DNA from 2 places in the Desulforamulus aquiferis genome. Region 2 is predicted to be linked to the other one. Evidence: riboswitches for the same ligand, from Rfam matches in the RefSeq annotation. Region 2 holds a riboswitch; the other holds the start of a gene.

Region 1 (4,454 bases), on a different contig from region 2:
GGTTCAGTGGATGAACGCAAATCCATTCCTGGATTATCTAAGGAAAGGGCTGACATCATCCTGGGTGGTATGGCAGCGGCGTCCAAACTATTGGATTTTACCGGGGCACCAGGAATTAGGGTTAGCGGCTCTGGCTTAAGGGAGGGGGTATTTTACGAATACCTTTTTAGGAATCGTTTAGATCCGGTTGTGGACGATGTAACCGAGCATAGCGTTCAGAACCTTATGGATTTGTACCAGGTAAAGAGAAATCACGCCGAACATGTGGCCAAACTATCTTTATCATTGTTCGACCAGCTGCAGCCCCTACATGGCTACGGCGCCTGGGAGAGAAAAATCTTAAGGATTGCAGCCCTTCTGCACGATGTTGGGAATGCTGTTAGTTATTATAACCATCATAAGCATACCATGTATGTACTGCTAAATGCCCGGATAAATGGTCTTTCTCACAGGGAACTTGTGTTAGTGGCTCTGGTGGCTGCTAGTCACGGCAAATTAGATCTTAAGTTTAAATTGCAGCAGCATGCCGATGTATTATTTCCCCAGGACGGAATTTTGGTCCGTCGTCTAGGCGTATTGATACGCATGGGGGAAAACCTGGATCGTACAGAAGCCGGTGTAGTTGAGGATGTGGTTTGCACCATCAAGGCAAAAGAAGTGCAAATTGACTGTATCTCTACGGATAATTCCGATTTAGAAATTAGAGAACTTTATAAGAAAGTGACTAATTTTAATAAGGTATTTGGAATTAAGTTTAAGTTTCCAAAGGAGGAAGCTTAATCTAGGGTGTAAGGGATAAAATATGATATAGAATTCTTTTCTAATGAATATGATAGTGGTATGACGGAGCAGAATGCCACTAAACCAGATAGATATACCTTGATAGGAAAAGTGCTGACAAAAGTAGTTCCCCAAAGATTGTGGGCTCCGTGCAAGGAAGGGGTGTAAGCCTGTACATGTGGTTAGTGCTTTTCGTGTTTTTTGCTTTAGCTGTGTGTCTAAAAAGTGTTTTAGCTAGCCTAGGAAGAATATAGTCTTAAACAAAACTAAGGAATGATTGCATTGTATTTTAAAATTGCCAGTTTTAATATAAATTCAGTACGCGCCAGGAAAGAAATGTTAATTCAGTGGTTGGGGGAAAATAAACCTGATGTGGTTTGCCTGCAGGAAACCAAGGTCATTAATGCAGATTTTCCAGCAGCTTGCCTTTTGGAGGCGGGCTATAACTCGCTATTTAAAGGGAGAAAATCTTATAATGGTGTGGCTATCCTCAGCCCCCATCAAATAAATCCCTTAAACAGTGACCTTGGGTCTATTGCGGAACCAGATGAAGCAAGGCTCATTGCCGCTGAGATAAAAGGTATTCCAATAGTTAATACCTATATTCCCCAGGGCCAATCCCCGGAGAGTGATAAATTTAGCTATAAAATATCCTGGATTAAGGCCTTAAAGGAATACTTTGATTCAAATTTTAAACCTGATGAGCCATTACTTTGGCTGGGTGATTTTAACGTAGCACCAGAACCTGAAGATGTGCACGCACCCAAAAGATTACTTGGACGTGTAGGCTTCCACCCCACCGAGCATGAAGCCTTGGATTATGTTAAGTCCTGGGGCTTTAAAGATATTTTCCGCCTACACCACCAATCAGAGGGTGGACATTTTACCTTTTGGGATTATCGTGTTCCAAAGGCCCTGGATAGAAATTTAGGCTGGCGTATTGACCATATTTGGGCTACCGCTCCCCTGGCTAAGCGATCAACAAAAGCCTGGATAGATATTGAGCCAAGAAGGAAGGTAAAACCTTCCGACCATACATTTATATTGGCAGAGTTTAATATAGATAGCTAGTTATGTTAAATGTACTAGCCGTTTTGCTTTTATAGTTAAGGCGGCTAGTTAAGAATAGTATTTTTCATGTTGACTTTTCTTAACGCATTAGCTATAATAACATTTGTCGACAGGCCGAGGGGCCTGGAAATACAAGCAAAAATCGGGGCGTAGCTCAGTTTGGGAGAGCGCTACCTTGGGGTGGTAGAGGTCGCAGGTTCAACTCCTGTCGCTCCGACCAGTTAAAGCAAGTCTTCTGAGAAATCAGGAGACTTGCTTTTTTGTTGGCCCAAGGGATCCAATGGCCCAATTGGAATTAAAAAGCCGAGGGTTCTGTATCCTTCGGCTTGTAGGGTAATTTTGTTTTTAATCATCATAAACGGTATCATTTGTTTCCCGGGAAGCCACTAGTAGACATGTTGTAAGGATCCCTAAAAATGCACCAACAAAAACACCAGCTATAAAACCCACTAATATCCTCCTTTGGTAACTGGCTGGCCTAGCTTTCCACCTTAGCCCCTGTAGTTTTGCGTCGCCACTTTTCAATGGGTTTGCCTTTATCTTTCTAGGATTTGTTTTTACTATATGGAGAAACAATATCGTAGTAAATAGGACTGAAGTATTTATCAATCAAGACCAAAGTCCTATATTAAATAATAATTTTTTAAAGGAAGGTTGTACTCTAGGCAACTTCCCCTGTGCCTTGAATTGTAACATTAACATTAACTTTGATATCACTTTCGCAGAAAACCTCGTCCCAGTCCTGCTCCTTCACTAGGGGAGGCCATTTCGCCCTGGCATACTTGCCAAGTAGGATGGCATCTACCCTATATTTGTTCTGTAGATCGTAAATTAAGTCTTCACATTGTTTTTGAATATGTTCTTCCAAGGCCTTTTCTACAGCTAAAACATTTTCTTCCTTACCTGCAAATTGTATATCCGTTAAGGTTTCTGCAATTATGCCTGAGAATGATAAATCTATCTCGAAGGAAGGTTTTCCATTAGCCAACTTAGCTGTTACCTTTCGCTTACTCCCCCCCTCAAAACTTATTTTATAAAATTCTCCTTTATCATCCATCATTTTAAAGGTTATATAGCCTATGACCCCATCTCCCCTTAACCAGATTAAAGGCCTCATGTCTTCCCTGTTGACTTTAGCTACCATCTTATACTTTTTAAATAAGGCTGCACCTGAAATTTCTAAATTACTTTCAGAGTGGATGCTAATGACTGGTAAAACCGGATTATATCCGTCTGTCATTACATCCACACGAAAATGATGCAAATGCTCTACTGGAATAAAATTATCCCTTGGCGAATTTGACAGAAGGTCTATGATATTTTGTCCTACTGTCTGGTAATTTTCCGGTTTCATGGTCAAGATATCAATGGTATTTCCATCTGTCACAGCTAGTCTAATCATTTCGCTAAAACGAGTGTCTCGAAACATTAAGTCAAAGGCATCTTTACTTCCCCTATAAGCTAAAGGACTTCCAACCAACAGAGCTTTTAAGTCACCAACGGCCATGCCCCGGGAAGATTTATTGCCTCTGTCAATGCGGGTCTGGGCCATGGTTTCTCCCTTGACGGTTATTACATCGGACTTCTCTCTGGCATTGCGGTTCATAATGGGGAAGTTTACGGTCATGGAGAACTTCTCACGGCCATCTTCCTCAAGCAAATCGTAACCTGCCACAAAGGGTATGTAAAGATTATTAATGTCTTGGGCATCCCAGCAGCCAAAGCTTAATAGGGTAACTAAAATAAGAACTATAGCAAGTGCGCTACGCAACTTTTTTACCTCCAACACCTCGCAAGATAGCTGTGAACCACAGGATAACCGGGATAACAATCATAAACAGGAGTCCCAGATATCCAATAGTGGTACTTAAACCAAGGATTTTATCGAAATTGCCAGGGAAAAGGGATGACAAAAAAATTATGGGAAATAAAGCCAGGGTGACCCAACCGGGAGAGTTAATATTTAATATTTTTTCAACAGTATAGCGCCCGGCAAAAAACATATTTGCCACTGGCCGAAAGGCAACAAAAACCCAAAAAATGATAAAGAAAAATTCAGCCCTTTCAATAACCGGGGCGTTGTAGGTTTTTAATAACACCATCAGGCCAAACCTTAGTTTTTCAGCGGCGTTTGGGCCAAAGAGACCTAAAACAACAAATACCACAAGCAGATAGATACCGGAAATTATTGCGACTGCCGTCAAGCCGGCCTTAACTATTTCATTTTTCCTTTGGACCATAGGGTAGATAACCAGTAAGATTTCAATGCCCAGTATAGCAAATAAGGTTTGGTAAGCGCCCTTTAGTATATTTGCCATGCCCGCATCACCAATGGGCTGGAAGAATGAAAGTTCTACCTTAGGCACTGCACCGAGGATAAAGGCTAATAGAACGAGAGACTCAAAGAACATTAATTCATTAACTCTACCAATGACCCTTGCATCCTTTGAGGCCAGATAGGCTGATGTAAACAAGATTAAAGCACTTAGGGCCCAAATTGGCGTTTCAGGGAATAAATAAATCTTAAGGATATTAACAAAAAGTCTAGTTACGATAGCTGCAAAGGCTAAGGAATAAACTACAAACACTAGGGCAAGGAGCTT
Region 2 (4,454 bases):
ACCAGTTCCGATTTGTTAACCAATTCTAGGAGGTTACCCTCCTCCTGGGCGCGGTATAGATATTCAGGATTTAGGGTAACTACCTGGTTAACCTCTCCGGAAGAGACCATTTCAGAAATCCGCTTCACCGTAGCCTGCATATTTAAATTATCTATCTGGGCCCCTAGTAGGGAAATGCGCACCTTCTATCACCCTCAAAAATTTTTTAGTAATTTTTTCCATTTAGTATGTCATATCCATGGCTAACACCATATATTAATTTTAGCTTAAGCTGAATTGTTCACAGAAAGAGGAGGCTCTCAACATATGGAAGGGTATTTAGCAAACCCTGAGTCAATAGCTGCCATTATTCCTGACTATCAAGATAATGGTGATGTATCAATTATTATTTACCGGGATGGAAGTAAAGAAACTGTCTTGCAAAAAGTTCGCAGTGTCGTTAATAAGCTGGCCAAACACCACTGTGCCGATCTTAAGCTGCTCAAAAAGAAAGCTGCGGATATACTAGGGAAAAAGATTTTTTGCCCTATAATCCTAGGCTCCGAATTAGTTCTGATACCAGTTAAAGTTCGAAAGCCCCGAATTGAGGGGGATAATACTTTAGCCTACATTAATCTATATTCTGTAAAAAACACCTCTGTATCAAAGAATCCGCCCTTTAAGACCCTGGTCCAGTTAGAAAGAGGTCTTTCCGTGGAAAGTTACTGGTCTATCAGCACCCTGACTAGCAAAATAAATCACGCAGGTTTGGCCAGTAAAACCCTTTTAAATCAATTGCCTTGGACACAAAAAAACAGAGCAACATCCGTAGAATTAACAGACGTTGCCAAAAGACTAATGGAGCTATGTTGTGAGCTTGTTAAATCGCGGAATGCATGATAAATGCCTTAGCCTTTAAACAGTTGCTTACACTTCTGTGCAATTAGAATCTGTTTTTCCAAAGCTTCAATTGCTATGTCAAGCTGTTCCATACTCATCTCAGAAACCTTTGCAGTTCCTAAAGCAGACTTAATGAAATACTCAGACTCAGATGGCTGGTATCCTTCTTTGACTAATTTTAACTTAAGTACTTCAATTCTTTCCAACTTATTATTTAGTAAACTTTCTTGTTCTGATGGAAAACCGGTCAGAGCTTTATGATAAAAACTCAATGCTGATTTCCTCCCCCGGCACCGATATTAGCATTATATGGGTATTCGGTAACCCGGCAGCCATAGATAAACCTTAGGCCCGTGGTTTTGCGTCCCAACCTTTCGGCAGGTTTGCCTTTATCGGAACCTGAAATTTTAGCATTACTCACTTCGACAAAAACTGTGTTTTTCCTTTAGCATTTCGTAATTCATTTAAATTTTATAAAAAATATTTCTTAAAGCTTACTAAGCAATTGTGAACGCTGCTGCTTCTTAGTTTGTCGGTATGTTTCCCTGGCCTTATCCGCTATATCGGTGGAATAACCATAGCTCGTTAATTCATTTTCCGCCCGGGCAATTGCTGCATACACCCTGGCATCACATTCGGCCTCCATACCTTCTACTAAACCTATATATTTTTGGGCCAGAGCTTTTTTAGACATAGTAATCTGCCCAGACTCAATTTTTTCATATTCCTTCTTAGCTGCGGCAATATAACTGTTTATCTTACCATTATATTCCCCTTGTAGCGACTGCATCTTTTGCACTAGCCTTGCCTCAAGTTCTCCCTGTGATGGGACACTCGCAGCAGTTTCACCAGCATCGAAGTCTTGGCCCCCGGGCGAGTTTTTCTTCTCCTGCTGGGCCATTTGTTCTTTTAGTTCAACAACCTCGGGCAAGTTCCCAAACCTTTCATTTGAAAGGAGTTCTTTTTTCTGTTCTGCCTTATCCTTTGCGTCCATCATAGATTCAGTATTTAAAAAACTGTATTTAAAATAATATAATCCCGAGAGCAAGAGCACCCCGATTATAGCTACAATTATAAGCACCTTTTTTATTGTCCTCACCACCTCTTATTTATACTTTTCCACAGGGCAGACCAAAAACCTTTTCTTTTTTTAATGCTGCTTCTACCCTTAGGAAAAGGCAGCACTTCATGATTTTCTATCGTCTCCCCCCTAATAACCTTTAGGGGGTTTTCCTCAAAAAGCAGTTTAGCATTATCCTCGCTCGACAGTTGTGCTGTGACTAGCCTAGCCTCTTTTAGCTTTAATGGCCGTTTAATGGGATGATGGGCATCGGAAGCCACAAAATGCACCCAGCCATGTTTTAATATTTCCTTTGTAAAATTCTGAACACCGGAACCAAAATCTCCGGTTATACTGCCTGATGTTATCTGAACCAAGCAACCCTTTTCAAGCATTTTAAATAGTAATTGGGGATTTTCTATAATTTCCTTATTGCGCTCAGGATGAGCAATTATCGGCCTTATGCCCTTTAACATACATTCAAAGACCACTTGTCCTGTGTTTGGCGGAACTGAACTTAGGGGTAACTCCACCAGCAAATATTTACCCTGGTCACATAATGAAAGAAGTTGTCTATCAGCTACCTTAGCGGCTATATTGGGTTCCAGCCTTATTTCCAGACCCGGATATATATCTAAAGCTATTCCCTCCATGTTTAACCTATGCTTAAAAGCTTCCATCACCGGAACTACATCTTTTCTCTCATTATAAAAAACCCCGGAGATACAGTGGGGAGTGGCAATTACTGCTGTTACACCTTCTTTTACGGCGGTTCTGGCCATTTCTAAGCTTAATTCCATAGATTCCGGACCATCATCGAGGCAAGGTAAGATATGGCAGTGAATGTCAATCATTTTCATTCCTCTGACTTCAATATTTAAGTAAACCAGTATATAAAGTAGACCCTGCACTAAACAGGGTCTACTTTATATATTAAATTGAGCTAGCTGCTAGTTAAGTGGGATAAATATCTTGCTGGTCTCGATTGTTAACTCCATCAAGGAAATAATGGTTTTAAATTTCTCTTGATCATCTGTTAGCTCAGAAACCAAGTAGGACTTCACCAAACGCAGATCATTACCTGTTAAGGTGGCAAACTCTTTCTCTGCAATGATTTGCCTGATTAATTTTTTGAATTCACTGTCGGTATCCCTTGGAGTAGAGTACTGTGTTTTAAGGGTTTCAAAGGCAGTTTCGGCAGCATCCTTTATTGCGTCATGTTTTCCGTTCCTTAATTCCTTTAAAGCTGCTTCAAATAAATCAGCTTCATAATTTGACTCTCTAACTAGATACTTACCTACTAAAATATTATCATATAGGTCGGTAATATAGTCGTATACAGCCTGCTGGTTTATTCCCTGAGAAATTAATCTATCCAGCTCTGTTCTAAAAGCTTGCTTTAGCTCATTGATTTTACTGCTAATCAGCGCCCGGCTTTCCACCACGTTGTCCTTACCAATATCAGCCAAGACCCGAATAGCAGCAATAGATATTCTCATTTGGCTTTCAGTAATGTTTGAATTGATCACATTCTCAAAGGCCTTTGCCAGGCCGGTATCCTTAAGGGCCTGAAGGATCTCTTCATCGGTACGCAGCTTTAAGGTGTCCTTGTATTCCCTTAATTTTTCCCAGTCTTCTTGACTAATGTTTGCTAAAGCTTCTTCTATCGCATCTAAGATAGCAAACAGATTGTTGGCGGGGATTGCTACAGGTGCTGTTGTTATTGTAACCTTGTCAGATTTTTTAGAGGAAAACTTATTCTTATTGATGGTCACAACCTGATAGGAATACTTATAGCCAGCTGCCAGACCTGTATCAGTAAGCAATAGATTAGGTGTTGTACCAACAAGCTTTGAGCCATCTCTGTAGAGCTTATAGGTATAAGCACCTGTCACGGAAGTCCAGGACAAATCTACACTACTCTTATTAACATTAGCTGCACTTAGCTTAGGTGCTGCGACCTTTTTGGAAACAGCCACAGGGCTTAGAGTTGTCTTAAAGGTAATATTATTACCATTAATGGTAGCCTCGCGGTAATCCCACACCTGCTCACCATTGTTATAGTGGTAGGCTGCTGCATCGGCTGCCAGAAGGTTTGCAGGCAAGGGCAGTGTTATCGAAACCTCTTTACCTTCCATACCGGCTAAGGTAATGTCAAGTCCTAAGAAAGGAACATCATCTGTGGGTTTGATGTTGTCTGCCACTTCAGTAACTGTAAGGCTCACAGACTCACCGTTTGCTGCAAAATCCAGCACCAGGGGGATAGTTTGTCCCGAAGGTAAAGTAACATTGGCGTTAACCTTAACTGTTCCGGTTAAGGTACCCAGGGAAACGGGAACACCCGGAGTTACTTCCTTATCAATAACGATAGGTCCGGGCGGTGTCACTGGGCCACCGCCACCACCACCGCCACCACCACCGCCGCCACCACCGCCGCCACCGCTAGTAGCGGAAACGGTAAACTTGGCCTTGAAGTTAGGAATGCTGTGTTTCCCTGCAGCCCCAACTACTAGGG

Evidence for each region. Region 2 has a riboswitch for cyclic di-GMP ahead of P6N53_RS06555 (hypothetical protein). Riboswitches for the same ligand answer to the same signal wherever they lie in the genome.
Region 1: another riboswitch for cyclic di-GMP. It lies ahead of P6N53_RS04710 (DUF3789 domain-containing protein); the one in region 2 lies ahead of P6N53_RS06555 (hypothetical protein).

Annotation. Positions count from the first base shown of each region.
Region 1 is NZ_JARPTC010000005.1:128,573-133,026, forward strand. Features, by position in the region: gene P6N53_RS04695 (Ppx/GppA phosphatase family protein) at 1-780, shown strand, start outside; gene xth (exodeoxyribonuclease III) at 1,063-1,851, shown strand; tRNA gene P6N53_RS04705 (tRNA-Pro) at 1,995-2,071, shown strand; gene P6N53_RS04710 (DUF3789 domain-containing protein) at 2,197-2,301, opposite strand; cyclic di-GMP riboswitch class I at 2,313-2,396, opposite strand; gene P6N53_RS04715 (Ger(x)C family spore germination protein) at 2,513-3,622, opposite strand; gene P6N53_RS04720 (GerAB/ArcD/ProY family transporter) at 3,615-4,454, opposite strand, start outside.
Region 2 is NZ_JARPTC010000008.1:94,913-99,366, reverse strand. Features, by position in the region: gene P6N53_RS06565 (WecB/TagA/CpsF family glycosyltransferase) at 1-182, opposite strand, end outside; gene P6N53_RS06560 (hypothetical protein) at 307-879, shown strand; gene P6N53_RS06555 (hypothetical protein) at 888-1,151, opposite strand; cyclic di-GMP riboswitch class I at 1,196-1,277, opposite strand; gene P6N53_RS06550 (hypothetical protein) at 1,367-1,960, opposite strand; gene P6N53_RS06545 (tyrosine-protein phosphatase) at 1,975-2,799, opposite strand; gene P6N53_RS06540 (S-layer homology domain-containing protein) at 2,890-4,454, opposite strand, start outside.